Regions from separate parts of the Pseudomonas sp. GW821-FHT05H12 genome, predicted to be linked through region 3. Evidence: riboswitches for the same ligand, from Rfam matches in the RefSeq annotation. Region 3 holds a riboswitch; each other region holds the start of a gene.
What was found. A riboswitch is a leader RNA that binds a small molecule or an ion and turns the genes downstream of it on or off. The one in region 3 is predicted to bind cobalamin.

Region 1 (10,712 bases), on a different contig from region 3:
TCCATCTCGAAGATCCTCCCCGGTACCGCGCCATCCTGTGAAAACCAGCGCTCGAAGTGATGGCGGTACGAACAGTTCGAACGAAACGTATAGATGCTCTCCCCCGCCACATCCTGCCCCCGGGTAATCGGCGCATGGTGCAGCGGTGCGATCACCACCATTTCCTCCTCGAACACCGCCACCCCTTCCAGGGTCGCGTGCAACACCGGCCCATCCACAAACGCCGCCGCCAGACGCCCCGACAACACCCCTTCGATCATCGTGCCCGACGGCCCAGTGCTCAGGTCCAGTTCAACCTTGGTGTGCTTCTGGTTGTACGCCGCCAGCAATGCCGGGATGCGCACCGCTGCCGTGCTCTCCAGCGACCCCAGGGCAAACGCGCCCTGGGGCTCCTCCCCCGCCACCGTGGCGCGGGCTTCTTGCACCAGGTCGAGAATGCGCCGCGCATAGCCGAGGAAGTTCCAGCCCGCCGGCGACAGGCGCAAGCGGCTCTTCTCGCGGATGAACAATTCCACGCCCAGGTCCTGCTCCAGTTGCTTGATGCGCGTGGTCAGGTTCGACGGCACACGATGAATCAACTGCGCGGCGGCGCTGATGCTGCCTTGCTCGGCAACGGCCTTGAAGATTTCCAGCTGCACCAGATCCATATCATTCTCCAATCGTGAATGTATTGCTTAATATTATTCAGTTTCCAGAAAAGAGATAGCCCCGTAGCCTGAACCCAATCCATTCATTCAGCAGGACGGTGCCATGAACGCAACCACCCACGCTCTCTCGATCAACCCAGCCACCGGCGAAACGGTCGGCAGCTACCCCTACGAAAGCGCGGCGCAACTGGACGCCGCCCTGAACCGCGCCACCGCCGCCTTCCGCACCTGGCGCCGCCAACCGGTCAGCCAGCGCGCCGAGCTGCTGCTGGCCCTGGCCGCCGCCCTGCGTGAACAAGCCGAAGACATGGCGCAGATGATCACCCTGGAAATGGGCAAACCCATCGCCCAGGCCCGTGCCGAAATCGAAAAATGCGCCCTGCTCAGCGAGTGGTACGCCGCTCACGGCCCGGCCATGCTGGCGCCGGAACCGACCCTGGTGGACAACGGCAGCGCCCAGATCGAATACCGCCCGCTGGGCCCAATCCTCGCCGTGATGCCGTGGAACTTCCCGGTGTGGCAAGTGCTGCGCGGCGCCGTGCCGACCATGCTCGCCGGCAACACCTACGTGCTCAAGCACGCACCGAACGTGATGGGCAGCGCCTACCTGATCCAGCAGGCGTTCCATAAAGCCGGTTTTGCCGAAGGCCTGTTTGAAGTGATCAACGTGGGCAACGACGGCGTGTCCAGCGCCATCGCCGACCCACGCATTGCCGCCGTGACCCTCACCGGCAGCGTGCGTGCCGGCATCGCCATCGGCTCCCAGGCCGGGGCTGCGCTGAAAAAATGCGTGCTGGAACTGGGCGGCTCCGACCCGTTCATCGTGCTCAACGACGCCGACCTCGACGCCGCCGTGCAAGCGGCCCTGATCGGTCGCTTCCAGAACAGCGGCCAAGTCTGCGCCGCCGCCAAGCGCCTGATCATCGAAGCCGGCGTGGCCGAAGCCTTCACCGCAAAATTCGTTGAAGCCAGCCGTGCGCTGATGATGGGCGACCCGACCCTGGCCACCACTTATGTGGGCCCGATGGCACGCTTCGACCTGCGCGACGAACTGCACGGCCAGGTCCAGGCCACCCTGGAAGAAGGCGCCACCCTGCTGCTGGGCGGCAATAAAGTCGCAGGGACCGGCAACTACTACGAGCCAACCGTGCTGGCCGGCGTCACCGACCAGATGACCTCGTTCAAACAGGAACTGTTCGGCCCGGTGGCCTCAATCATCACCGCCCGCGACGCCGACCACGCCGTGGCCCTGGCCAACGACAGCGAATTCGGCCTCACCGCCAGCATCTTCACCACCGATGCGGCCAAGGCCCGCGACATCGCCAACCAGTTGGAAACCGGCGGGATCTTCGTCAACGCCTTCAGCGTGTCCGACCCTCGGGTGGCGTTTGGCGGCGTGAAAAAGAGCGGCTTTGGCCGTGAACTGTCGCACTTCGGCGTACGCGAATTCTGCAACGCCCAAACCGTGTGGCTGAACCGCAAATAACCCACTGACACCACCCGCATCCCCTGTAGGAGCTGGCTTGCCAGCGATGACGGCCGATCAGGCGATAGACATTTCGCCCCCGCCGACGCCATCGCCGGCAAGCCGGCTCCTACGGGGGATCGGGTTTTATCTCCCCCTTGGCAATACGATCGACTACCATACCGCGCCGGTTCCCAAACGGGACTAATAGGGAATCCGAAGCGCGGCCCCCCGCGTCAATCGGAACTGCCCCCGCAACTGTAGGTGCTGAGCCTGCTCCACACTGCCACTGAGCCTTGCTCGGGAAGGCCGGAGCGTGGCGACGACGCACGAGTCAGGAGACCTGCCGGCCAAGCGTTATCACGACCGGCGGGGTGTCCGGGAAGGACATCCTTGCCCTGCCCCCGGCAGCGTCCATGGCTGTATTTCCACGACCGTACCTCCCCCTGCTCACTGTACGGTTCAAACGGAGATTGCCCCATGCTGCCACGCGTTACCGCCCTGCTCACCGGCCTTGGCTTCTGCACCCTGGCCCAGGCCGCGCCCACCCATTACCCGCTGACGCTGGAAAACTGCGGCAGCACCCAGACCTTCCAGCAAGCCCCCGCCCGCAGCGTGACCATCGGCCAGGCCGCCACCGAAATGCTCTACGCCCTGGGCGTGGGCGACAAAGTGGTCGGCACTTCGCTGTGGTTCAACACTGTGTTGCCGCAGTTCAAGGCTCAGAACGACACCATCGAGCGCCTGGCGAACAACGAGCCGAGCTTTGAGTCGGTGATCGCCAAGCGCCCGCAACTGGTGGCCGCCGAGCTGGAATGGGTGGTCGGCCCCCAAGGCGTGGTCGGCACCCGCGAGCAATTCCAGGAACTGAAGATCCCCACCTACCTGCTGCCCTCCGACTGCGAAGGCAAGGACAACCTGGTGGGCGCCGACGGCACGCGGCTGGAGCCGTTCCGCATCGAGACTATCTATAAAAGTATCAGCCAACTGGCGCAGATCTTCGACGTGCAGGACCGCGGCCAACAGCTGAACGACGACCTCAAGGCGCGCCTGGCCAAGTCAGTCGCCACCGCCCAGGGCAAAGGCCTCAAGCAGGCCAGTGCGCTCGTGTGGTTCTCCAGCGCCGAGATGGCCAGCGACCCTTACGTGGCCGGCCACAAGGGTGTTCCGGAATTCATGTTGCAGACCCTTGGCCTGACCAACGTGGTGCAGTCCGATGAAGAGTGGCCCGCCGTCGGCTGGGAAACCATCGCCAAGGCCAACCCCACGTTCCTGGTAATCGCACGCATGGACCGCCGCCGCTACCCGGCTGACGACCATGAAAAGAAACTGGCTTTCCTGCGCAGCGACCCGGTGACCCGCAACATGGACGCGGTGAAAAACAACCGCATCATCATCCTCGACGCCCTCGCGCTGCAGGCCAGCCTCCGTACGTTCGACGGCCTTGAGCAACTGGCCACGGCCATCGACGGCTACGACCTGCCCCAATGACCCGTACCCTGCTCGCCCTGGCCCTGCTCCTGGCCGCCGTGCTCGCCGGCGTGGCCATCGGCGAAACCGCTATCTCGCCGCAAGTGGTGCTGCAAGTGCTCGCCAATAAACTGTGGGCGGCGGGCTACGTGCTCGACCCCATCGACGAAGGCGTGGTGTGGAACTACCGCCTCACCCGCGCCCTGGTGGCCGCCGCGTGCGGTGCAGGCCTGGCGACCTGCGGGGTGATTTTGCAGTCGCTGTTGCGCAACCCGTTGGCCGACCCGTACCTGCTCGGCATCAGCGCCGGCGCTTCGACCGGCGCGGTGTTGGTGGCGCTGATCGGCGTCGGTGGCGGGCTGGTGTCGTTGTCGGCGGGGGCATTCGTGGGGGCGATGGCGGCCTTTGCCCTGGTGATTCTGCTGGCACGCGCCAGCGGTTCGGCCAGTGGCACCGGCCAGATCATCCTCGCGGGCATTGCCGGCTCGCAGTTGTTCAACGCGCTCACGGCATTCCTTATCACCAAGTCGGCCAGCTCCGAACAAGCGCGCGGCATCCTGTTCTGGCTGCTGGGCAACCTCAGCGGCGTGCGCTGGCCGTCAGTGTGGCTGGCGGTGCCGGTGGCCGTGGCGGGCTTGGCGGTGTGTTTGTGGCACCGCCGTGCGCTGGATGCATTCACCTTCGGCACTGACTCGGCGGCGTCCCTGGGTATTCCGGTGCGGCGCGTGCAGTTTGTGCTGGTGGGCTGTGCCGCGCTGGTAACGGCGGTGATGGTGTCGATTGTCGGCTCCATCGGCTTTGTCGGGCTGGTGATCCCCCACGCTGCGCGCCTGCTGCTGGGCACCGGACACTCGCGCCTGCTGCCGGCCAGTGCCTTGGGCGGCGCGCTGTTCCTCATCGCGGCGGACGTGCTGTCGCGTACCCTGATCAAGGGCCAGGTGATTCCGGTCGGCGTGGTCACGGCATTGGTTGGCGCGCCAGTGTTTGCGCTGATCCTGATCGGCCGGAGGCACCCGCGATGAGCGTGCTCAGTTGCAGCGGCCTGGGCTTCAAGGTGCGTGACGCGGAGTTGCTGCGCGATGTTCACCTCGACGTCGAAAAAGGCGAAACCCTCGGCATCGTCGGCCCCAACGGTTCCGGCAAATCCACCCTGCTCAAGCTGCTTGCGGGGTTGCGCACGCCAGCCAGCGGCGACGTGCGGTTGGACGGCCAGCGCCTGGGCAGCTTGTCGCGCCGCACCATCGCGCAACAGCTGGCGGTGGTGGAACAACAGGCCGACACCGACGACGCCATCCGCGTCTTCGACGCCGTGGCCCTGGGCCGCACGCCGTGGCTGTCGGCGCTGAGCCCGTGGTCGACGGAAGACGACACCATCGTGCGCCAGGCCCTGCACGACGTCGACGCCACCCACCTGAGCCAGCGCGCCTGGCGCAGCCTCTCCGGCGGCGAACGCCAACGCGTGCACATCGCACGCGCCCTGGCGCAACGGCCGCAGATTTTGTTGCTGGACGAGCCGACCAACCACCTGGACATCCAGCATCAGCTTGGCATCTTGAAGGGCGTGCAAGCGCTGCCCGTCACCACCCTGATCGCCCTGCACGACCTCAATCAGGCGCTGACCTGCGATCGCTTGGCCGTGCTCGACCACGGGCGTTTGGTCGCCCTGGGCAAACCGCTGGACGTGCTCACGCCGCAACGGCTGCAAGACACGTTCGGCGTGCAAGCGCACTACCTCACCGACCCGTTCGACGGCGCGCAAATCCTGCGACTACGTCCCAACTAAAGCCCTCACATACCCAACTGTCGCCTGATCAACCGCCAACCTGTAGCCGTTTATATCTCCCTCACAAATCGTTCTGCTAGCATCGCCGCCTTGCGCAAACGCCGGACTGAAATGGAGCTTCTCAATGCCCGACAATTCCTTTGTGACGGCAGTCGTTACTGCTGTCCTGACTTCAATACTGACGCTGGTCGGCACCTATGCCCTGCAGTCCCGCCAAGAGGCTCGTGCTGAGGCCAATCAATTTCTGGACGCCGCGCAAAACACCGTGCAGGAAACCGTCACGATTCTGGATGATGGCTACAACGCGCTGGACAAATTGACATCGGCAACACACGACATCGGCTGGAAAGCCTTCTCCCAAGGCCCCTGGCGGGAATACATGGCGTTTGAGCGCCGATGGCATCAAAGAATGATCGTTCAACATTTCAAGCTGGAACGGTATTTCGGCAAAGACATGGCCGATACCCTGATTGACCTGGACGACATCCCCATGGGCCCTACCAGCCTAGACGCCGAACAAGAAGGCAAAGCCCCCAAACCTTACAACCTGCAGAAGCTTGCGGCCGATATCGAATACACCGTACGCAGAATGACAGCCATACAGGATGTCATTGACGAAAACATACGAGACAAACGAACCGATGGGCTGATGGAAATGATTGTGTCGACCAGCAGCTACAGGGACACAGCAAGCCGCCAGCTCAAGAATTACGATACCGGCACGATCAGGCTGCTTAAGGCACTCGACGAAAGACTCACCCAACTGGGTGCCAGGAAGGTCACCGTCGTCAACGTAAAGCAAAAGGACTGAGGATGACCAATCTCCCCATGGCTGATGCGCGCCAAACGGATAAAAACCGCAAGATCATCCAGGCCGCCATCAAGACAAGAAACCTGGCAAGCGCCGCGAACAACACCAAGTGGAACGAACTGATCACACACATGCGCCAGCGCACGGAATGGTGTCCGTCCTATCGTTCAAAATCCATCACCGGCTATATCTCTGAATGGGATGTGGAATGGTTCTACCACCTGCCGTTTCCCTTTGCGTATGTCCAATGGTTCGACATTGGTTTGTGGCAAGAAGCCCCCTCGTTGGGCGTGTTACTGCCACGCACATACATTGACCACACCCAGGAAATCTCTCAGGTCGTCTCGCAAATAGGCTTCGAATTTGAAGTGCAGGCCGACGTGCTGAGGATCTGGGGGTACCTGCCAAAATGCTACGAAGACTTTCCACCCGCACCCGAACTGTAGGAGCCCGGCTTGCCGGCGATCGCGGTAGCCCGACTTGCATCGGTGCCGGCTGACCGGCCGCCATCGCTGGCAAGCCAGCTCCTACAGGGGTTCGGTGGTGCTCAAACTGTAGGAGCCCGGCTTGCCGGCGATTGCGGTGGCCCGGCTTGCATCGGTGCTGGCTGATCGGCCTCAATCATTATCCCGCCGTCACCTCCACCCGGGCACTGATCCACTGGCGACTATAAGCAAGCACACTCCCCGCCATCGCGACCGGAAAATGGATAAACCCGTGCGCCGCCTCCGGCACTAAATGCGCCTGCGCTCCCGGCCAGCGTTCGGCGATCAACAGCGTGTCGTCCTTCAGCGGGTCCAGCGTCCCGACAAACATCAACGCCGGGGGCAGGCCGCTCAAGTCCCCGTACAGCGGTGACAACGGCGGCTGCCGGCGCGCCTCATCACTCAACCCCGGCGTCAGCAACGCCAGGGCCGTGACCATGCCCGGCCCGTCCAGCAGCAAGGTGTCCGGCCCCGCCGCGCGTACGCTCGGGGTGCCGGTCAGGTCGTACACGCCGTAATACAACACCGCCCCGCTCACCCGTTGCAGCAGCGCCGGCCATTGTTTCAACGCCAGCAACGTCGCCGCCGCCAGATGGCCACCGGCCGACTCGCCGACAACGATCACCGGCAGGCCGGCAAACTCATCGGCAGTCAGCAACCACCGTGCGGCCGTGAGGCAATCCTCCATCAAGCCTTCCACCGGTGTGTCGACCGCCAGCCGATAATCCACCGACACCACCGCCACGTTGCAGGCGTTGACCATGCCCAGGTTCAAATCATCATCCATCTGCGCATTGCCAATCACCCAGCCGCCACCGTGGATATCCAGCACCACGCCCCTGGGCTGGCCGCTCGGCAGCAAGATGCGCACCGGCACGCGCTGGCCGCCTACGCTGACCAGCCGAGTGTGCGCCGGGTGTTGCCGCCTGACCTTTTGACTGACGCGCAACAACGCCTGGATCACACGCGGCGTCACGCGGTTGCGGATTTTAAAGCGCGGCATCCAGGCCAGCTTCTTGTTGAACGCGCGCATCTGCGCCAGCTCGGGCTCGCTGGCCGGCCAAGGGGTATGAGCCATCAGCGGTTACTGCGCAGGATCGAGAAATTCAACGCCACCGCCACACTCAACCACGCCAGGTAGGGGAACAGGATCAAGCCGGTGATCAAGTCCAGCCGCAACGCCATCACCACCAACGCCGCTACCACCAGCCACAACAGCACAATCACCACCATGCCCGCGACAATTTGATGGGCGCCGAAAAACACCGGTGTCCACAGTGTGTTCAACGCAATCTGCGCCGCCCATAAGCCCAAGGCCAGTTGGCTGCCGGGGATCATCGTGAGGCGGTAACCGGCCCAGGCCAGCAGCAAATAGATGACTGTCCAGGCCACGGGGAAAAGCCAATTGGGCGGGGTGAAGCCGGGTTTGACGAGGGATTCATACCATTGGCCCGGCTTGAAGATCAGGCCCGTACTGGCGGCGGCGCCGCAGGCGATAAGGAAAATCAGGAAGATCATGGCCTGTCCTTAGCTGGGGTCAGCTGTAGAGGGTGTGTTTCAGAATAGGACGCCTGAAGAATGGGTAAAAGTTCACCGCAGGCTTCAGGAATGTTCCGGCGTCACGATCTTCAACCAGGGCCAGCGCGCCTGATAACTGAGGGCTTTACGCTCAAACAACTCGCGCTCCGGGTGCAGCGGGTTAATGCGCAGCACTCCCTGGGCCACATCCTCCAAGCCATACGGCGCATACAACTCGCCCGTTTCAATCTCCAGCCCGATGCACGTGCCTGCCACCAGGTAACGGTCCACGCCTTCCTTGGCCGTGCGCAACGGCGGGTAAGGCCGGCCAAAGCGCTGGCCATACCAGAGATGAACCCGCGCCTGGTTCTTGACCTCGACGTTGACGCCCAGGTCCTGGAATAAAACCTCGGCAGCGCGGATGACGTTGTCTTCCGCCTCGTAGGACAGGTCGGTGTCGAAGTAGAAAACGTCGTAGTCCTTCACCCCGTGATCGGCCGGCAAATTCGACTGATGATTCCACACCGCCTGGAACAGGCAGCCCGCCGTGAGCATGCACTGCTCGACACCGAGGGCTGGTAGGCGCGCAGTGATTTCGGCGTTGATGGGGTTGGCCATGGCCAGTTCGAGCAGGGTGTCGACGGTCAGTGTCATGTTCAGTCCTTTGATAGCGGGCGCATTCAAGCCCGCAACATTACACCACCCCGTGATGAGTTTCGTGACAGCGCAAAGGCTGTCGTTACCCCTTCAACTCACTGGCGCGGTGGCTCGCGGCGTCGTCGTAGGCCACATACAACGCTTCGGCGATTTGGCTTTTGATGGCCTTGGTGGACTCCAGCCCCAACACAAACCCTTCTGCCTTGCCGCCTGCGCGGTTGAGCGCTTCGTGGGTGGCGGCGCCGGTGATGGCGTCAAGAAGCTTGGTGGCGTGAGGGCCTACGCCTTTGGGCAGGCTGATCTGGTCGATGGACATAGCGATACCTTCAAAGAGAGAAATCGGTAGCGCGTGTAACCACTGCCGGGGTGGCATGGTAGTCCTGTTTCGGCACGAAGGGGGGCCAGCTCAGCCGGCAATCGCCTTCGCCGCCATCGCCAGCCGCTGGATCGCGGTGCGGATTTCCTCCTGGTTGAGCGAAGCAAACCCCAGCCGCAGGGCATTCTCACGCTGGCCAAACGGCGAAAACAGCCGGCCGCTGCGCACCACCAAATCCAGTGCCAGGGCCTTTTCACACAGCCGGTCGACATCGATAGCGTCGGCAAACTTCACCCACAGCGCCAGCCCGCCTTCCGGCTCCTGCACGCTGATCTGCTCGCCAAACGCTTCCCGCAGGCCCGTCAACAACACCTCCCGGCGCTGACGGTATTCCTTGGAAACCCGGCGCAGGTGCTTCTTCAACTCCCCGTCATTGATCAAGTCCGCCAGCATGCGCTGCATCACCGCATCCCCCTGCCCCAGACTCACCGCTGCCGTGCGCTCAAGCACCTGGATCACATTCGACGGCGCCACGATATAGCTGCAGCGGAACGTGCTGCCGAGGGGCTTGGACAGCGAACCAATGTAGATCACATGCCGTTGCGCGCTGTCGCTGGCCAACGGCAGATAAGGCCGCCCGGCAAAGTGATACTCGTGGTCGTAGTCTTCCTCGACGATGCAGAAGTCATGCAGCCGCGCCAGTTCCAGCAACTGCTGGCGGCGCCCGGCGCGCAGGCTGACGGTGGTGGGGAATTGGTGATGGGGCGTGAGGTACATCATCCGCACGTCGTGCTGGCGGCACAGCGCATCGAGCTGATCGACCCGGCAGCCTTCGTCGTCCAAATCCACGGTGACCAGCCGCGCGCCCAACTGGCGGAAAATCTCCCAGGCCGGTGGGTAGCTCAGGCGCTCCACCAGCACCACATCACCGGGCTTGAGCAACACGCTGGCCGTGAGGTACAGCGACATCTGCACGCCCTGGGTCAGGCAAATCTGCTCGGCGCCCACCGTGAGGCCACGGTTGTGCCGCAGCATTTCGGCCAGCGCCCGGCGCAGGTAGGCGCTGCTGCCCTCGCTGCCATGGCGCACGGTGTTGGTGGTGAAACTGTGGCGCAACGCATTGCGGTAATAACGGTGCAGCACCGCTTGCGGCAGCAATCGATGGTCACTGGCGCCGTTATCGAAAAACAGCGCGCCCGGCCGGTGTTGCAGCGCAGCGGCCTGTCCGTCCGGGGAGAAATAATCCGCCGCCGGCGTCTCGCGCAGCGCCAGGGCAAAAGGCTGGGGCGCGCTGGGGGCCGCCACCGCGCCGCTGGCCAGTTGCGTGCTCACAAAGGTGCCGCGCCGCTGGATGCTCACCAGCCAACCTTTGGTCACCGCCTCCTCGTAGGCCAGGATCACCGTCTTGCGGTTGACGTTTAGCAGTTGCGCCATCTCCCGCGTGCCGGGCAGCAAGGTGCCGGGGCGCAGGCGGCCTTCGGTGATCGCACTCACCAAACCTTCGATGATCTTGCGGTACGACGCCTGGGGCTGCGCGCCATCGAGTTTGAGCAAGGGGCG
Region 2 (7,260 bases), on a different contig from region 3:
ATAGCCCCTGTTTTGATCCGCTTCAACGATCCTGGAGTTCGCAATGCCCCATGAAGGCAACCTGTTACAAGCAGCCGTGGTGTTCCTGCTCGCCGCCGTGCTGACCGTGCCCCTGGCCAAACGCCTGCAACTGGGTGCGGTGCTGGGTTATCTGTTCGCCGGTGTGATCATCGGCCCTTCGGTGCTGGGCCTGGTGGGCAACCCGCAAAGCGTCGCGCAGTTCTCTGAACTGGGCGTGGTGTTGCTGCTGTTTATCATCGGCCTGGAGCTGTCGCCCAAGCGTTTATGGGTGATGCGCAAGGCGGTGTTTGGCGTCGGCCTGGCCCAGGTGCTGCTCACCGGCCTGGTGATGGGCGTGGTGGCGCTGTGGCTGTTTGGCCAATCGTGGAACAGCGCCATCGTGCTCGGCCTGGGCCTGGCACTGTCGTCCACCGCGTTTGGCCTGCAAAGCCTGGCCGAGCGCAAGGAACTCAACCAGCCCCACGGCCGCCTGGCCTTTGCGATTTTGCTGTTTCAGGACATCGCCGCCATCCCCTTGATCGCCATGGTGCCGCTGCTGGCGGGCAGCGATCACCCGACCACTGAGGCCCAAGGCTTGCAGCATGTGCTGCAAATTCTCGGCAGCATCGCGGTGGTGATCATCGGCGGGCGCTACCTGCTGCGGCCGGTGTTTCGCATCGTGGCCAAGACCGGCCTGCGCGAAGTGTCCACCGCCACCGCGCTGCTGGTGGTGATTGGCACCGCCTGGCTGATGGAGCTGGTGGGCGTGTCCATGGCCCTGGGCGCGTTTCTCGCCGGCCTGCTGCTGGCAGACTCCGAGTACCGCCACGAACTGGAATCCCAGATCGAACCGTTCAAGGGCCTGCTGCTGGGGCTGTTCTTCATCAGCGTGGGCATGGGCGCCAACCTAAGCCTGCTGCTCAGCGCGCCGCTGGTGGTGATCGGCTTGACCCTGTTGCTGATCGGCCTGAAGCTGCCCCTGCTGTACGCCGTGGGCCGCCTGGTGGGCGACCTCAACCGCGAAAGCGCGCTGCGCCTGGGCGTGGTGCTGGCGGCGGGCGGTGAGTTTGCCTTTGTGGTGTTCAAGATCGGCCGCGACCAGGGCCTGTTCGACCCCCACCTGTACGACGTGCTGGTACTCACCATCACCCTGTCCATGGCGGTGACGCCACTGCTGTTACTGGTGTGCCCCAAGCTGTTCAAGCCCAAGGCCAAGCCGGTGGAAGTGCCCGAGGAATACCGCACCATCGAAAGCGATGCGCCCCGCGTGGTGATCGCCGGCATGGGCCGCATGGGCCAGATCGTCGCGCGTATTTTACGCGCGCAGAACATCTCGTTCATCGCCCTGGACACCTCGGTGGAAACCATCGAGCTGACCCGCAGTTTCGGCGGCATGCCGGTGTTCTACGGCGACCCCCAACGACCCGAGATTTTGCACGCGGCCAAGGTTGACCAGGCGGAATTCTTTGTGATCGCCATGGACGACCCGGAAATCAACATCAAGACGGCGGAGCTGGTGCGCAACCTCTACCCGCACATGAAGATCATCGCCCGCGCCCGCAACCGCCAGCACGTTCACCGCCTGGTGGACCTGGACGCGTCACCGGTGCGCGAAACCTTCTACTCCAGCCTGGAAATGAGCCGCCGCACCCTGGTCGGCCTCGGCTTGACCCAGGCCCAGGCCGATGCGCGCATCACCCGTTTCAAGAACCACGACCTGCAAGTGCTGGCTGCCCAGCACGCGGTGTACGACGATGCGGCCAAGGTGATGCAAACCGCCCAGGAAGCCCGGACAGAACTGGCAAGGCTGTTTGAGATGGACCGGCTTGAGGAGGAGTCCGACAAGGTGTGAGGCAGCAGATGAACCATATTGCGAATTTTCTGACAGAATACGCCGCAATTTCGTTCATCTCTGGAGCGCTACATGGCCACCCTCACCAAGACCGCCGCCCTGCTGGCCCTCGCGCTCAGTGCAAGCGTTGCCTTCGCGGCCAGCAAACCCGCGCCACAGAAGGCCGACACCCAAACCATCTCGACACTGGGCGGCAAGTTCACCTTCAAGCTGCCCAAGGCGTATGTGGCCGACACGCTGCCCACTGGCAAGGCCGAAGACGGCACCGCCGACACCCAGGGCACGCTGTACGCCAACCAGACCACCAAAAGCGTGGTGATCGTCGCCGAAACCGCGCGTAAAGACGGGGTCACCATCCAGGACAACGACACCCAGTTCCTCGATGGCGCCGTGGCCGGTTTTATCAAGGACCAAAGCGCCGCCCTGCCGGACTTCAAGAAGCAAGGCGAAAAGAAGCTGACCTTCAAAGGCCTGGGCCTGCGCCAAGTCGACAGCACCGCCACCCAGGGCGGCGGCAAGACGCTGAATTCCACGTTCCTAGGCGGTTCGGGTAATCACCTGCTGGTGATCCAGGCCATTTCCCGTGGGGATGATGTGAAGGGACATGCGGAGTTGGTGAAGCAGATCACCGGCGGTAAGTAACCTGATCTCTCTTGCAACTTAGCACCCCTGTGGGAGCTGGCTTGCCTGCGATAGCGGTGTATCAGTCAACGGCGATATCGACTGATCAATCGCTATCGCAGGCAAGCCAGCTCCCACATTTTTTTGAGGTGCGGGTTATTTCAGGCTTTTTTCCAGCCAGGCCTTCAGGTCCTGCACTTCGGCCTCGCTCACGGTATGCGGCATGCCCGGGTAGCCGTGAAATTCCGGTTTCAACCCCAACCCCGTCAGCACTTCGTTCGCCCGCGTCGCCGACGCATAAGGCAGCGCCTGGTCCAGCGTGCCGTGGCCGATGAAGATCGCCAGCGCTCCCAACGCGTCATTCGGTTTCAGCTCGGCCTTGAGCACTGGCAGCACACTGCCACTGAGCGCCGCGATCCCGCGCACCAGCTCCGGCTGACGCAACCCAACCTCGTAGGACATGATCGCGCCCTGGCTGAAGCCCACCAGAAATACCCGGTCGGGCCGGGTGTGGTACTTGGCGGTAGCTTTGGCCACAAAGTCTTCGATGAGCTTGGCGCTGCGCTGCAGGTCGGCCGTTTCGCCGTTGTACTCAGCGTCACCCTGGGTCTTGGCAAACCAGCGATAGCCGTGAGGGTCCACCGGCATGGGCGCCCGCGCCGACAGGTAGGTCCAGGTGGACGGCAGCGCATCCTTGATGCCAAACAGGTCTTCCTCGTTGCTGCCAAAACCGTGCAGGAAAATCACCAACGGCTGGTTGCGCGCATCGGTCTGGGTCTGTTCCAGGTACGCCAACGGCAGGTCGGTGTGCAGCGAATCGTCGGCATGAACAGCGCCAGCCACCAGGGTCAGCGCCAGGGCAAACAATTTGAGCATGGGACGTTACCTCAGGGTTTGCGCAACAAATAGGTGTCCATGATCCAGCCATTGGCCAGGCGCGCGGCCTTGCGCACCCGTTGAATGTCGTCCGCAACGTCGGCCACTTTACCGCTGATCAGGATCTCGTCCGGTGTGCCCAGGTAGGCACCCCAGTAAATATCCAGGTCCTGATCGGCCACGGTACGGTAGGAGTCTTCGGCGTCGAGCATCACCACCAGGGTGTCGGCATCGCTGGCCTGCCCTGCTGCCAACCGGCGCCCGGTGGTGATCTCGACAGACTTGCCAATACGGTTCAGCGGCACTTTGTGCTGCGCTGCCAGGGCCTGCACGCTGGTGATGCCAGGGATCACTTCGAATTCAAAGGTGCAACGGCCACTGGCCAGGATCGCCTGCAGGATCCGAATGGTGCTGTCGTACAGCGCTGGGTCGCCCCAGGCCAGGAATGCACCCACTTCGCCGTCAGACATTTCCTCGTTGATCATGCGCTCGAAGGTCTGCTGTTTGTCGCGGTTCAGGTCCTGCACGGCGGTGGTGTAGTCGATATCACCACGCACACGCTCGGGGCAGTCGGCCTCGACAAAGCGGTAGCCGGGCTCGGTGATGTAGGTCTCGCAGATCTCGCGGCGCAGGTCGATCAACTTGTCCTTGCTCTGGCCCTTGTCCATCAGGAAGAACACGTCGGTGCGGTTGAGCGCCTTCACGGCCTGCATCGTGATGTAGTCAGGGTTGCCGGCGCCAATGCCGATGATCAGGATGCGTTTCATGGGTTGCTCTCATTGCGGGGCGTGGATTTTGCCATGTTCGCGGGGTCAGGCGTGAGTTTCCAGGCGCAGGCGCCACACACGGTTGAAACGCAGCTCGGTGCAGGACAGCGGCTCGACGTCGACCCGGTAGAACATCGACAGCGGCAACTGCAGCACGTGCAACAGCGCGGCACGGATCACAAAGGGATGGGTAACGGCCACGACATGCCCCGGCTGGCTTTCCAGGGCTTTCATCCACTGCCCGACCCGCAGGCAGATCTGGTCCACCGACTCGCCACCGTGGGGCGCGCTGGCGCTGTCAGTGAGCCAGGCATTCAAGGCCTCGCCTTCCAATTGGTCGATGGCCTGGCCTTTCCAGTGGCCAAAATCACCGTCGCGCAAGGCGTCTTCCACCTGTGCGTTGTCTCCGAACAAGCTGGCTGTCTGCCGGGCCCTGGCTTCCGGCCCGCAGATCAGGCGGTGTTTTTTCGGGTAGCGACCGGCCAGGGATAACGCCTCACGCTGCCAGTCCAGCACAACGGGTTCGTCATCGGGAAACCGCCCCTGCTTTTGCGCCAGCGTGGCGGCATGGCAGATCAGGCTTAAACGGGTGGTCTGCATCACAAATTCACTCTGCTTCGGTGCGCAGTCAGCGTAGACTGGCGAAGTTGTTTCAACATGTTACAACGAACATGAAACAGGAAGCCGGTTCAATGCCGGCGCGGTCGCGCCACTGTATTCGGCCCCACAGCCGTAAGCCAGACCCTGTTTCAGCTCCCTATGCTTTCCATTTCGGGACGCGTCATCCCTGGAGGTTTTCATGGCTAACACCGCTGCAACCCACCCTGATGTCTATGTGCCAACGATTCCCCTGGGCGAAATCCTCCCCTGGGCAATCTTCGGCGGCCTGCTGTTGATGCTGGCGATCTACTTCGTTGGCGCCGAGCAAGGTGCCACGGCGGTTTTCAAAGGCATGTACGTGCACGAATTCGTCCACGACGGTCGCCACCTGCTGGGCTTTCCCTGCCATTAATCAATAAGAGAGACATGACATGACAGGGCAATTACTCGTTCGCGGGATGCTGGTGGGCCTGCTCGCCGGCGTATTGGCGTTCGGCTTCGCCAAGACTTTTGGCGAACCGCAAATCGACAAGGCCATCGCCTTCGAAGACCAGATGGCACAGATGCACGGCGATACGCCGGAAGAAGAACTGGTGAGCCGCGACGTGCAAAGCACCTTCGGCCTGTTCACCGGCGTGGTGGTGTACAGCGTTTCCCTGGGCGGGATTTTCTCCCTGGTGTTCGCCTACGCCCTGGGCCGCATCGGCAAGGTTGGTCCCCGTGGCCTGGCGGCGCTGCTGGCATTGGCGGCATTTGTAACGCTGATCCTGGTGCCCGGCCTGAAATACCCGGCCAACCCGCCATCGGTGGGCGACCCGGAGACCATCGCCCAACGCACCCAGCTGTTCTTCCTGATGTTGCTGGTGTCGGTCGCGGCCGCCGTGATCGCGACCAACGCCGCACGCAAGCTGATCGCCCGCCGTGGCGTGTGGGCCGGGGCAGTCCTGGGCGTGGCGCTGTACATCGTGATCGTGTCGGTGGCGGGCAGCCTGTTCCCGGTGATCAATGAAGTGCCGGAACAATTCTCGGCCGTGCTGCTGTGGAAATTCCGCGTCGCCTCGCTGGGCATCCAGCTGGTGCTGTGGACCACCCTGGGCCTGGTGTTCGGTGCGGTGGCCGAGCGCCTCTTGAGCCAGCCACGCGCACGCTTGAACTCCTGAACTAGATTCCGGGATGGGCCAGGTAGAACACCTGATAGCCCGTCCCGGGATGCGCCCCATCCAGTGCCTTGGCCGACAAGGTGATCCGCACCAGACGCCAAGCTTGCACATCCAGCGCCAGGAACACCGCAAAGGTGTCACGGCTGTCCGCCACCTGCAGGTTGCGCGCCTTCTCCTCAGCCAGTATCGCGGCCCGATCCGCCCCCGGCGCCAGTGGCCACTCTTCCCGATACAAACTCAACGCCGCCTGCGCCGGCCCACGTTGCACATCCAGCGGCAGCCAGCTTTCGATATGCGGGCGGCCGAAACTGTCGAGCACTTTCTGGAAGCGTGACCCCAGCAGAAAGTCGGCGGCCTGCAATGGGTCTGACCACAGGTACACCGACGCATACACGTTGCCGCCCTGCTCCTGGGCGATAAAGGCCTTGAACAGCAGCCCCTCGGCGTTATCCCACAACGGCCCCAACTGTGCGGCGCGCCGGCGAATCACGCCCATGTCGTAGTCGGCGGGCAAGCGGTGCGAATACTGTTTGGCGAACATATAAAAACTCCCGTGCAAGTTGAGGTTCCAGCTTGCGTATCGGCGATGATTTCAACAAGATATGACCCGATATATGTGCGATAAGGAACCGATATGGCTGACGCACCCAAACCCCTGGATATCGACACCGTGCACGCGTTCGTGCTGGTCGCCGATTTCACCAGCTTCACCCGCGCCGCCGAGGCGCTGGACACCTCCCAGGCCGCCATCAGCCTCAAGCTCAAACGCCTGGAAGAACGCCTCGGTTATCGTCTGCTGGAACGCACGCCCCGGCATGTGCGGCTGTCGCCCCAGGGCGAGCAATTCATCGTCGCCGCGCGCGCCCTGCTCAACGCTCACGAACGCGCCTTGGGCGACATGGCCGCCCAAGTGCAGCGACGCCTGGTGATCGGTATCAGCGACCACGTGGCCGGCCCCGACCTGCCGCTGTGGCTCAGCCGCCTGGCGGCCTACGACCCGCTGGTGATCCTCGAGGTGCGCATCGCCTCGTCCCGCGACCTAGTGGCCGCGTTCGACCGCAACGAACTCGACGCCGTGATCGTGCGCAACGAAGGCGACCGCCAAGACGGCGAAGTCCTGGCCGTGGAACGCTTTGGCTGGTTCGCCGCCCCCACCTGGCAACACCCTCCCGGCACGCCGCTGCGCATGGCAACCATGGCCGCACCGTGCGGCGTTCGCCACCTGGCCACCCGCGCCCTGGACGAAGCCCACATCGACTGGACCGAAGTCTTCGTCGGCGGCGGCGTAATGGCCGTGGGCGCCGCCGTGAGCGCCGGCCTCGGCGTCGCCGCCCTCGCCCATCGCGTGGCCCCGCCCGGCGCGGTGGACGTAAGCACGCAATTT
Region 3 (10,712 bases):
CGATAAACACCCCGTTGCTGAACTGCGCCGGTAGTTTATTACCCTCGGCAAACGTCAGCCCCAATGACGCCGTATGCGGGCCCACGGCGTAGTCCGGCGCAATGGCCTTGGCCACCAGGTCCAGGTTCTGCGGCGAAACGCGCACATCCACGTGCTGCCCGTAATAACTGAAAGGCCAGCCGTAGAAAGCGCCATCCTTGACCGACGTGATGTAGTCCGGCACCAGATCACTGCCGATTTCGTCGCGCTCATTCACCGCCGTCCACAGCTTGCCCGTCTGCGGCTCCCACGCCATGCCATTCGGGTTGCGCAGGCCGGAGGCGAAGATGCGGTGCTGACCCGAGGCGCGATCCACTTCCCAGATCGTCGCCCGACCTTCTTCCGCTTCCAGGCCGTTTTCGCCAACGTTGCTATTGGAGCCAACGCTCACATACAGCTTGCTGCCGTCTTTGCTCGCTACTACGTTCTTGGTCCAGTGGTGGTTGATGCTGCCGCCTGGCAGGTCGACCACTTTGGTGCCGGCTTCCTTGATCGTGGTTTCGCCCGGCTGGTAGGGGAAACGCAGCAGTTTGTCCGAGTCCGCCACGTACAAATCGTTGCCGACCAGGGTCATGCCGAACGGTGAGTTCAGGTTCTCCAGGAACACCGTGCGCGTCTCGGCAACGCCGTCGTGGTCGGCATCGCGCAGCAATGTGATGCGGTTCGGGCTCGGCACACCGGCGCCGGCGCGGCCCATGACCTTCTCCATGACCCAGCCGCGAATCCCTTTGGCGTCATCCGGTTTGGGCGGTGCATTGGTTTCGGCCGCCAGCACATCGCCGTTGGGCAGCACATACAGCCAGCGCGGGTGGTCCAGCCCTTCGGCGAACGCGGCCACCTGGGTGCCAGCGGCCGCCGTGGGTTTTGCACCCTCAGGCCAGCCGATCGCCGGGGCGATGTTGACGGTCGGGATCAGTGTCTTGTTCGGTTCGGGCAACTTGGGCGAAGGGCCGGTGCCATCGGACACCTGCAACGTTGAGCTTTCACCGCAGGCGGCGAGGGTGCCTGCGAGCATGATCAGCAAGGCGAGTCTGGTTTTATGCATGGTGTTCTCCTTGATACCTATAAGGGTAGAGGAGTGCGGCGGTCCGATGGTTCAAGTGCGAGGCCAGCTTTAATTGACGCTCCACCCCCAACCCACTAACCTTCGCGGCTTGTTCCAGGTGCTCTGTGGCGCATGCGTCGACAGGGTGAAACAGGGAAGCCGGTGAGTGAGCGCACTTGTACACAGTGCTGCCGCGATTCCGGCGCTGCCCCCGCAACGGTAAATGAGTCAAGACGCTGCCTTTTGCCACTGTATCGCGCGCGATATGGGAAGGCGCAACGTCGGCCAGCTCGCTCTTTTCATCAGGGCAGGGCGCCACTCATGAGCCCGGAGACCGGCCCGGAGCATCCAACAGCATCACGGTGGGCGATGCTTGGCTATCTGTATTGTCTTTTTCCTGCCCGCCGTTTTTGTCCAGCCCCAACGGAGAGCTGCCATGACCGATTCCCCCGACCGCGACGAACGCCACCTGGCGCGCATGCTGCGCAAAAAAGCCGTGATCGACGAGCGCATCGCCAACTCCCCCAATGAATGTGGTTTGCTGCTGGTATTGACCGGCAACGGCAAAGGCAAGAGCAGTTCCGCATTCGGCATGCTGGCCCGGGCCATGGGCCACGGCATGCAGTGCGGCGTGGTGCAGTTCATCAAAGGGCGTAACAGCACCGGTGAAGAGTTGTTCTTCCGCCGCTTCCCCGAGCAAGTGCGTTTCCACGTCATGGGCGAAGGCTTCACCTGGGAAACCCAGGACCGCCAGCGCGACATCGCCGCCGCCGAAGCCGCTTGGGCGGTGTCCCGCGAACTGCTGCAAGACCCGGCCATCGGCCTGGTGCTGCTGGATGAGCTGAATATCGCCCTCAAGCACGGCTACCTCGACCTGGACCAGGTGCTCAGCGACCTGCAAGCCCGCCCGCCGATGCAACACGTGGTCGTCACCGGCCGTGGCGCCAAACCCGAATTGATCGAAATGGGCGACACCGTCACCGAAATGGGCATGCTCAAGCACGCGTTCCAGGCCGGTATCAAGGCACAGAAGGGCGTCGAACTTTGAATCAGCCCCGTCATTGCCCGGCCGTCTTGATCGCCGCACCGGCGTCCGGCCAGGGCAAAACCACCGTCACCGCTGCGCTGGCCCGGTTGCACCGCAACCTGGGGCGCAAGGTGCGTGTGTTCAAATGCGGTCCGGACTTCCTCGACCCGATGATCCATGAGCGCGCCAGTGGTGCGCCGGTTTATCAGCTGGACATGTGGATGGTGGGCGAGCAGGAAAGTCGCCGCCTGTTGTGGGAAGCGGCCGGTGAAGCCGACCTGATCCTCATCGAAGGCGTGATGGGCCTTTTCGACGGCACCCCCTCCAGCGCCGACCTGGCGCGGCACTTCGGCGTGCCGGTACTGGGCGTGATCGACGGCACCGCCATGGCCCAGACCTTCGGCGCCCTGGCCCTGGGCCTGGCGCGTTATCAGCCGGACCTGCCGTTTGCCGGCGTGCTGGCCAACCGCGTCGGCACCTTGCGCCACGCGCAACTGCTGGAAGGCAGCCTGACTGAAGGCCTGCGCTGGTATGGCGCATTGTCCCGTGAAACTGGCATCGAACTGCCCAGCCGACACCTGGGGCTGGTGCAAGCCAGCGAATTGAATGACCTCGATGTACGCCTGGACGCCGCCGCCCAGGCCTTGGGCAGCAGTTGTGAGGTTGCACTGCCACCTCCGGTAACCTTTGCCGCACCCGAAGTGATCGTGGCCGAGCCGCTGCTCGAAGGCGTGCGTATTGCTGTGGCCCGCGACGAAGCCTTCGCCTTTACCTACGGCGCCAGTCTCGACCTGCTACGCGCGATGGGGGCCGAGTTGCACTTCTTCTCGCCGATCCATGACCACCAATTGCCAGACGCCGACAGCCTCTACCTGCCGGGCGGCTACCCGGAATTGCACCACCAGGCGCTGTCGCAAAACACCCCGATGCTCGACGCCATCCGCGCTCATCATGCTGCCGGCAAACCCTTGCTCGCCGAGTGCGGCGGCATGCTGTACCTGCTCGACTCGCTGACCGATGTCGAGGGTACCCGCGCCGAACTGGTGGGCCTGCTGCAAGGCGACGCCGTGATGCAAAAGAAACTCGCGGCCCTGGCCCTGCAGAATGTCGAGCTGCCCGAAGGCACGCTGCGCGGCCATACCTATCACCACTCCCTCACGACCACCGAGTGGCAGCCGATTGCCCGTGGCCTGAGCCCCAATGGTGGGCGTGGTGCCGAGGCGGTTTTCAGACAGGGGCGTATGACCGCGTCCTACGTACATTTCTATTTTCCATCCAATCCCGTGGCAGTGGCCGCCTTGTTTGCGCCAGACCAGGAAGCCGCCATCGCAGGCAAGCCAGCTCCCACAATGTACCGAGTTGAAACCCCATCCAATGTGGGAGCGGGCTTGCCCGCGAAGAGGCCATGACTGACAACGCCTTCCCCGAAGCCGACCGCGATGCCATCTACCGCGCCATCGCCGAACGCCGCGACATGCGCCATTTCAGCGGTGGCACCGTCGCCCCTGAATTGCTGCACCGTTTGCTCCAGGCTGCCCATCAGGCCCCCAGCGTCGGCCTGATGCAACCCTGGCGCTTTATCCGTATCAGCGACCGCCAACTGCGTGGGCAGATTCAACAACTGGTGGAAGAAGAGCGCGTACGCACCGCCGAGGCGTTGGGCGAACGCTCTGATGAGTTCATGAAACTCAAGGTCGAAGGCATTCACGACTGCGCCGAAGTGCTGGTCGCGGCGTTGATGGATGACCGCGAGCGCCACATCTTCGGCCGTCGCACTTTGCCGGAAATGGACATGGCCTCGCTGTCCTGTGCCATCCAGAACCTGTGGCTCGCCGCCCGCGCCGAAGGCTTGGGCATGGGCTGGGTCTCGCTGTTTGAACCCCAGGCCCTGGCCGATCTGCTGGGCTTGCCGCCTGGCGCAAAACCTTTGGCGGTGCTGTGCCTGGGGCCGGTGGCCGAGTTCTATCCGGCACCGATGTTGCAGCTCGAAGGCTGGACCGAGCCTCGGCCGCTGAGTGACATGTTGTATGAGAATGCGTGGGGAGTGAGTCAATGAGTGTGGCCTTGCTGTGTGTCGCTGCGGTGGCGCTGGATGCGCTGCTGGGCGAGCCCAGGCGCCGGCATCCACTGGTGGCGTTCGGCAATTTTGCCGGGCGCATCGAGCAGCGTTTCAACACCGGTGGGCGCGGTTGGCGCAGCCATGGCGCGACTGCGTGGTTTATCGCAGTAGTGCCGTTGACCCTGCTGGCCACGGCGCTGTCGTGGGCGCCGTATATCGGTTGGGTACTGGAAATCCTCGCGCTGTACTGCGCCCTCGGCATGCGCAGCCTCGGTGAGCATGTGATTCCGGTGGCGCAGGCCCTGCGCAGCGATGACCTGGACGAAGCGCGCAAACGCGTCAGCTACCTGGTAAGCCGCCAGACCAGTGAATTGGACAGCACCGAAGTCGCCCGCGCCGCTACCGAATCGGTGCTGGAGAACGGCAGCGACGCGGTGTTTGCCGCGCTGTTCTGGTTTGTGGTGGCCGGTGTGCCGGGCGTGGTGCTCTACCGCTTGAGCAACACCCTCGATGCCATGTGGGGTTATCGCAACGAACGCTTCGAACGTTTCGGTTGGGCAGCGGCCAAGATCGACGACGTGCTCAACTACATTCCTGCACGCCTGGTGGCCTTGACCTACGCCGTACTCGGCAAGACCCGCCTGGCCCTCAAATGCTGGCGCACCCAGGGCCCGACCTGGGACAGCCCCAACGCCGGCCCGGTGATGGCGGCGGGTGCCGGCGCCCTGGGTGTGGAGTTGGGCGGCGCTGCGATCTATCACGGCGAAGTGCACCATCGCCCGCAATTGGGCGAAGGCCCGGCGGCGGATGCCGATTCCATCGACCGGGGCTGGCAACTGGTGCAGCGCGGCGTATGGTTGTGGCTGCTGATCCTGTGCGCGGGGGCGCAATTCTATGCTTGAACACGGTGGCCGGCTGCGCAAGGCAGCGATTCAGTACGGGATTGCCGAAGCCGACTGGCTCGACCTGTCCAGCGGCCTCGCGCCCTGGCCGTGGCCGATCCCGGAGATCCCGTTGCGCGCCTGGGCACGCTTGCCCGAAACCGATGACGGCCTGGAGCAAGCCGCCAGCGAATACTACGGCGCTGCGCACCTGTTGCCGGTGCCCGGTTCCCAGGCGGCCATCCAGTTGCTGCCACGCCTGCGCCGTGCCGGCAAAGTCGGCGTGTTGTCGCCGTGCTATGCCGAACACGCCGAAGCCTGGCGTCGCGCCGGCTATGTGGTGCGCGAGGTGCAGGAGCAGGAAGTCGACTTCTTCCTCGACGGCCTCGACGTGCTGGTGGTGGTCAACCCCAACAACCCCACCGGCCTGAGCCTGTCGCCGCAACGCCTGCTGGACTGGCATTCGCGATTGGCCCAGCGCGGCGGTTGGCTAGTGGTGGATGAAGCCTTCATGGACGTCACCCCTCAATTGAGCCTGGCGGGCCAGGCCCACCAGGTTGGCCTGATCGTGTTGCGCTCGTTTGGCAAATTCTTCGGCCTGGCCGGGGTGCGGCTGGGCTTTGTGCTGGCCGAGCGCAAGCTGCTCAAGTTGCTGGCCGAACAGGTCGGCCCCTGGGCAGTCAGCGGGCCAACGCGCGTGTTGGGTCAGGTGTGCCTGCGCGACACTGCCGGCCAGGCCCGGCAACGCACGCGTTGCATCGAGGCGGGCCGACGTCTGTTTGCCTTGCTCGAGCGCCACGGTTTTCAGCCCCAGGGCGGCTGCGCGTTGTTTCAATGGTTGATCACGCCCCACGCTGAACGCATGCACGAATTCATGGCCCAGCGCGGCATTCTGCTGCGGCTGTTTGTCCATGACAGCAGCCTGCGCTTCGGCTTGCCCGACACCGAGGCCGACTGGTTGCGCCTCGATGAGGCCCTGGCCGCCTACAAGGAAGCTTCATGAGTACATTGATGGTGCAGGGCACCACGTCCGATGCCGGTAAAAGCACCCTGGTGACCGCCTTGTGCCGCTGGTTGGTCCGCCAAGGGGTGGCGGTCGCACCGTTCAAACCGCAGAACATGGCGCTCAACAGCGCCGTGACCGCCGAGGGCGGCGAGATCGGTCGCGCCCAGGCCGTGCAGGCTCAGGCCGCCAACCTGGCACCCCACACCGACATGAACCCGGTGTTGCTCAAGCCCAACAGCGACACCGGCTCCCAGGTGATCATTCACGGCCGCGCGGTCACCAGTATGAACGCGGTCGCCTATCACGACTACAAAGCCATCGCGATGCAGGCGGTGCTGGCCTCGCACGCGCGGTTGAGCCAAGCCTACCCGGTGGTGATGGTGGAAGGCGCCGGCTCCCCGGCAGAGATCAACCTGCGCGCCAATGACATCGCCAACATGGGCTTCGCCGAAGCCGTGGACTGCCCGGTGCTGCTCATCGCCGACATCAATCGCGGCGGCGTGTTTGCCCACTTGGTCGGCACGCTGGAGTTGCTGTCGCCCACCGAGCAAGCGCGGGTAAAGGGCTTCATCATCAACCGTTTTCGTGGCGATATTGCCTTGTTGCAGCCGGGCCTGGATTGGCTGGAGGCGCGCACCGGCAAACCGGTGGTGGGCGTTTTGCCCTATGTGATGGATTTGCACCTGGAAGCCGAGGACGGTATCGACCGGCGCCAGATCGACAAGGCTGCGCAGGTGCTCAAGGTAGTGGTGCCGGTGCTGCCGCGTATCAGCAACCACACGGATTTCGACCCGCTGCGCCTGCATCCCCAAGTGGACTTGCAGTTCGTCGGCCCGGGCCAGCCTATTCCCGCTGCCGACCTGATTATTTTGCCGGGCTCCAAAAGCGTGCGCGCCGACTTGGCGTACCTGCGTGCCAATGGCTGGGACAGCGCCCTGGCGCGGCATCTGCGCTACGGCGGCAAGGTGCTCGGCATCTGCGGCGGCTTGCAGATGCTCGGTGAGCAGGTGCATGACCCGCTGGGCCTGGAAGGGCCTGCCGGTTCCAGCGAAGGGCTGGGTCTGTTGGCGTTCAGTACGACCCTCGAAGAAGAAAAACAGCTGCGCAACGTTCGTGGCCGTTTGCTGCTTGAAGACGCCGAGGTCAGCGGCTATGAGATTCACGCCGGCGTTACGACGGGCGATGCCCTGTTGCACGCCGCCGTGCAACTGGACGATGGCCGCAGCGACGGCGCCAGGAGCGCGGACGGGCAAATCCTCGGCACCTACCTGCACGGGCTGTTTGAAACCCCGGCGGCGTGCAGCGCCTTGCTGCGCTGGGCCGGGCTGGTGGATGTGCAGGAGGTGGATTACCACGCGCTGCGCGAACGTGATATCGAGCGCCTGGCGGACCTGGTGGAAAACCATCTGGATACCGAGTTGCTGCGCACGCTATGTGGAATCTGACCATGCGACTGCGAACCTCCTCGTGTATTAACGTTGACGATCATCGCCGGCAAGCCGGCTCCTACAGGGTTGCAGCATGCATCAACTGATTTTGGGTGGTGCCCGCTCCGGCAAAAGCCGCCTGGCCGAAAAACTCGCCAGCGACAGTGGCCTGCCGGTCACCTACATCGCCACCAGCCAGCCGCTGGATGGTGAGATGAATGCGCGTGTCGCGCTGCATCGCCAGCGTCGCCCCGACCACTGGAGCCTGGTCGAAGAACCGCTTGAACTGGCGCGCGTCCTGCGGGAAAACGCAGCCGCTGGGCAATGCCTGCTGGTGGACTGCCTGACCCTGTGGCTGACCAACCTGCTGATGCTCGAAGACGGCGAGCGCCTGGCGATCGAGCGCGACCAACTGCTGGACACCCTGGCGTCGTTGCCGGGTGAAATCATTTTTGTCAGCAACGAGACCGGTCTGGGTGTCGTGCCGCTGGGCGAATTGACTCGCCGCTATGTGGATGAAGCCGGTTGGCTGCATCAAGCCTTGGCCGAGCGGTGTCAGCGCGTTGTCCTGACGGTCGCCGGCCTGCCCCTGACTTTGAAAGGTACTGCGTTATGACTGACACCTGGTGGCTCAACCCCTGCAAAACCATCGACGCCTCGGCGCACGCTCAAGCGCTGGCGCGCCAGCAGCAATTGACCAAACCGGCCGGTTCCCTCGGCCAACTGGAAGCCTTGGCGGTGCAATTGGCCGGCTTGCAGGGCACGGTCAAACCGTCGGTGGACTCGCTTTGGATCGCGATCTTTGCCGGTGACCACGGGGTGGTGGCGGAGGGCGTGTCGGCTTTCCCGCAGGAAGTCACCGGGCAGATGCTGCACAACTTTGTCACCGGCGGTGCGGCCATCAGCGTATTGGCGCGGCAACTGGATGCGCAGTTGGAAGTGGTCGACCTGGGCACGGTAACGCCTGCGCTGAACCTGCCGGGCGTGCGCCACCTGAACATCGGTGCGGGCACGGCCAATTTCGTCAACGGCCCGGCGATGACCGAGGCTCAAGGACGGCTCGCCCTGCAAGCCGGCCGCGACAGCGCACGCCGTGCGCTGGAAAGCGGCGCCCAGCTGTTTATTGGCGGTGAGATGGGGATCGGCAATACCACGGCGGCAAGCGCGCTGGCGTGTGCATTGCTGGCCTGCCAGGTCAGCGACCTGACAGGCCCGGGCACCGGCTTGAACGCCCAGGGCGTGAGCCACAAGGTGGCGGTGATCGAGCGTGCATTGGCCCTTCATGCGGGGCAGCGCGGCGATGCGTTGCAGACCCTCTTCAACCTGGGTGGTTTTGAAATCGCCGCGTTGGTCGGCGCTTACCTGGCCTGTGCCCAGGAAGGCATCGTGGTGCTGGTGGACGGGTTTATCTGCAGCGTGGCGGCGTTGGTCGCTACTCGCCTGAACCCGGCATGTCGCGAGTGGCTGGTGTTTGGCCATCGTGGGGCCGAACCGGGCCATCGTCATGTGCTGCAAAGCCTTGAGGCGCAGCCGCTGCTGGAACTAGGCCTGCGTCTGGGCGAGGGCAGCGGTGCGGCGCTGGCGGTGCCGTTGTTGCGCCTGGCGTGTGCGTTGCACGGGCAGATGGCGACCTTCGCCGAAGCCGCCGTGGCTGACCGCCCGGCATGACCTTGCACCTGGACCTGCTGCGTCACGGCGAAACCGAACTGGGTGGCGGCCTGCGCGGCAGCCTTGACGACGCACTGACGGCCAATGGCTGGGCGCAGATGCGTGCCGCCGTGTTGCAGCAAGGGCCCTGGGACCGTTTGGTCAGCTCGCCGCTGCAACGCTGTGCGCGTTTTGCCGAGGAATTGGGCGAACGCCTGAACCTGCCGGTGAGTCTGGAGAAGGACCTGCAAGAGCTGCACTTCGGCGCCTGGGAAGGGCAGAGTGCTGCGACGTTGATGGAAACCGATGCTGAAGGGCTCGGGCTGTTCTGGGCCGATCCTTATGGCTTCACGCCGCCTGATGGGGAGCCGGTGCGTGACTTTTCCCACCGGGTTCTGGGCGCTGTCGTACGCTTGCATCAGGCGTATGCCGGGCAGCGTGTGCTGTTGATCAGCCACGGCGGGGTGATGCGTTTACTCCTGGCGCAGGCGCGGGGTTTGCCTCGTGAACAGTTGCTGAATGTTGAAGTCGGTCATGGTGGGTTGTTCCGCCTGCAGGTCACGGCAGGCGGTCAACTCAAGGAAGTGGAGTAGACATGCTGCCGTTCTGGATCGCCTTGCAATTTCTCAGCAGCCTGCCGATTCGTCTGCCGGGCATGCCGCAGCCTCGGGAAATGGGGCGTTCACTGCTGTTTTATCCGGTGGTCGGCTTGCTGTTCGGTGTGTTGCTGTGGGGGGTGAATACGGCGCTGATGGGCGCGCCACTGTTGTTGCACGCCGCGTTGTTGCTGACCGCCTGGGTGCTGCTCAGCGGTGGTTTGCACCTGGACGGTTTGGCCGACAGCGCCGACGCCTGGCTCGGCGGCTTCGGTGACCGCGAGCGTACGCTCACGATCATGAAGGACCCGCGCAGCGGGCCGATCGCCGTGGTCACACTGGGGCTGGTGTTGTTGCTCAAGTTCACCGCGCTGGTGGCGTTGATCGAGCAACACAACGGCGCGGCGCTGATCCTGGCTCCGCTGATCGGGCGCGCATCGCTGTTGGCGTTGTTCCTCACCACGCGCTACGTGCGGGTCGGTGGATTGGGCCAGGCGCTGTCGGATCATTTACCCAGGCTTGTCGGTCAACAGGTGCTGATCCTCAGCGGCTTGGGGTGCATCCTGATCGGTGGTTTCAGCGGCGGGATTGCCGTGCTGCTCGCTGCCCTATGCTTCATGGGGCTGCGCCAATTGATGGTCAATCGCCTCGGTGGCACCACCGGAGACACAGCCGGCGCGCTGCTGGAGCTACTGGAAGTGGCAGTGTTGGTCGGCTTGGCCCTGTAACACTTTCTTGCATTTCCTTAATCCCGGGTATATACACGCTCCATGCTTGCCTCCCAATGTTTATGCACAAACCTGCGTCGCGCCGCCCGTGGCGTCAGCAGGTATTACGACGGCGCTCTCGACGGCTTCGGGATCAACGTTGCCCAGTATTCTTTGCTGTGCAACTTGCAACGCCTCGACCAGCCGAGTATTTCCAGCCTGGCCGAAGCCATGGGCCTGGACCGCAGCACCCTGGGGCGAAACCTGCGGGTGCTGGA

Region 1: it holds a riboswitch for cobalamin, as region 3 does, so the genes downstream of both, AC07SU_RS14970 (ABC transporter substrate-binding protein) here and cobO (cob(I)yrinic acid a,c-diamide adenosyltransferase) in region 3, are expected to answer to the same signal.
Region 2: it holds a riboswitch for cobalamin, as region 3 does, so the genes downstream of both, AC07SU_RS28270 (CbtB domain-containing protein) here and cobO (cob(I)yrinic acid a,c-diamide adenosyltransferase) in region 3, are expected to answer to the same signal.

The regions. Positions count from the first base shown of each region.
Region 1 covers NZ_JBWKRS010000014.1:159,908-170,619, reverse strand. Annotated here, with positions in the region: gene ptrR (putrescine utilization regulator PtrR) at 1-647, opposite strand, end outside; gene AC07SU_RS14975 (aldehyde dehydrogenase family protein) at 751-2,133, shown strand; cobalamin riboswitch at 2,284-2,477, shown strand; gene AC07SU_RS14970 (ABC transporter substrate-binding protein) at 2,593-3,603, shown strand; gene AC07SU_RS14965 (FecCD family ABC transporter permease) at 3,600-4,604, shown strand; gene AC07SU_RS14960 (ABC transporter ATP-binding protein) at 4,601-5,365, shown strand; gene AC07SU_RS14955 (hypothetical protein) at 5,490-6,176, shown strand; gene AC07SU_RS14950 (DUF6678 family protein) at 6,179-6,622, shown strand; gene AC07SU_RS14945 (alpha/beta hydrolase fold domain-containing protein) at 6,801-7,739, opposite strand; gene tspO (tryptophan-rich sensory protein TspO) at 7,739-8,179, opposite strand; gene AC07SU_RS14935 (nucleotidyltransferase family protein) at 8,264-8,833, opposite strand; gene AC07SU_RS14930 (hypothetical protein) at 8,919-9,152, opposite strand; gene pdxR (MocR-like pyridoxine biosynthesis transcription factor PdxR) at 9,243-10,712, opposite strand, start outside.
Region 2 covers NZ_JBWKRS010000049.1:446-7,705, reverse strand. Annotated here, with positions in the region: gene AC07SU_RS28295 (monovalent cation:proton antiporter-2 (CPA2) family protein) at 44-1,852, shown strand; gene AC07SU_RS28290 (DcrB/PsbP domain-containing protein) at 1,925-2,494, shown strand; gene AC07SU_RS28285 (alpha/beta hydrolase) at 2,630-3,349, opposite strand; gene cobF (precorrin-6A synthase (deacetylating)) at 3,361-4,116, opposite strand; gene AC07SU_RS28275 (histidine phosphatase family protein) at 4,162-4,716, opposite strand; cobalamin riboswitch at 4,743-4,883, shown strand; gene AC07SU_RS28270 (CbtB domain-containing protein) at 4,916-5,128, shown strand; gene AC07SU_RS28265 (CbtA family protein) at 5,148-5,876, shown strand; gene AC07SU_RS28260 (DUF4865 family protein) at 5,878-6,417, opposite strand; gene AC07SU_RS28255 (LysR family transcriptional regulator) at 6,511-7,260, shown strand, end outside.
Region 3 covers NZ_JBWKRS010000016.1:25,921-36,632, reverse strand. Annotated here, with positions in the region: gene AC07SU_RS15860 (PQQ-dependent sugar dehydrogenase) at 1-1,084, opposite strand, end outside; cobalamin riboswitch at 1,184-1,441, shown strand; gene cobO (cob(I)yrinic acid a,c-diamide adenosyltransferase) at 1,521-2,132, shown strand; gene AC07SU_RS15850 (cobyrinic acid a,c-diamide synthase CobB) at 2,129-3,520, shown strand; gene bluB (5,6-dimethylbenzimidazole synthase) at 3,517-4,167, shown strand; gene cbiB (adenosylcobinamide-phosphate synthase CbiB) at 4,164-5,072, shown strand; gene cobD (threonine-phosphate decarboxylase CobD) at 5,065-6,054, shown strand; gene AC07SU_RS15830 (cobyric acid synthase) at 6,051-7,502, shown strand; gene cobU (bifunctional adenosylcobinamide kinase/adenosylcobinamide-phosphate guanylyltransferase) at 7,579-8,100, shown strand; gene cobT (nicotinate-nucleotide--dimethylbenzimidazole phosphoribosyltransferase) at 8,097-9,152, shown strand; gene cobC (alpha-ribazole phosphatase family protein) at 9,149-9,724, shown strand; gene AC07SU_RS15810 (adenosylcobinamide-GDP ribazoletransferase) at 9,727-10,455, shown strand; gene AC07SU_RS15805 (MarR family winged helix-turn-helix transcriptional regulator) at 10,498-10,712, shown strand, end outside.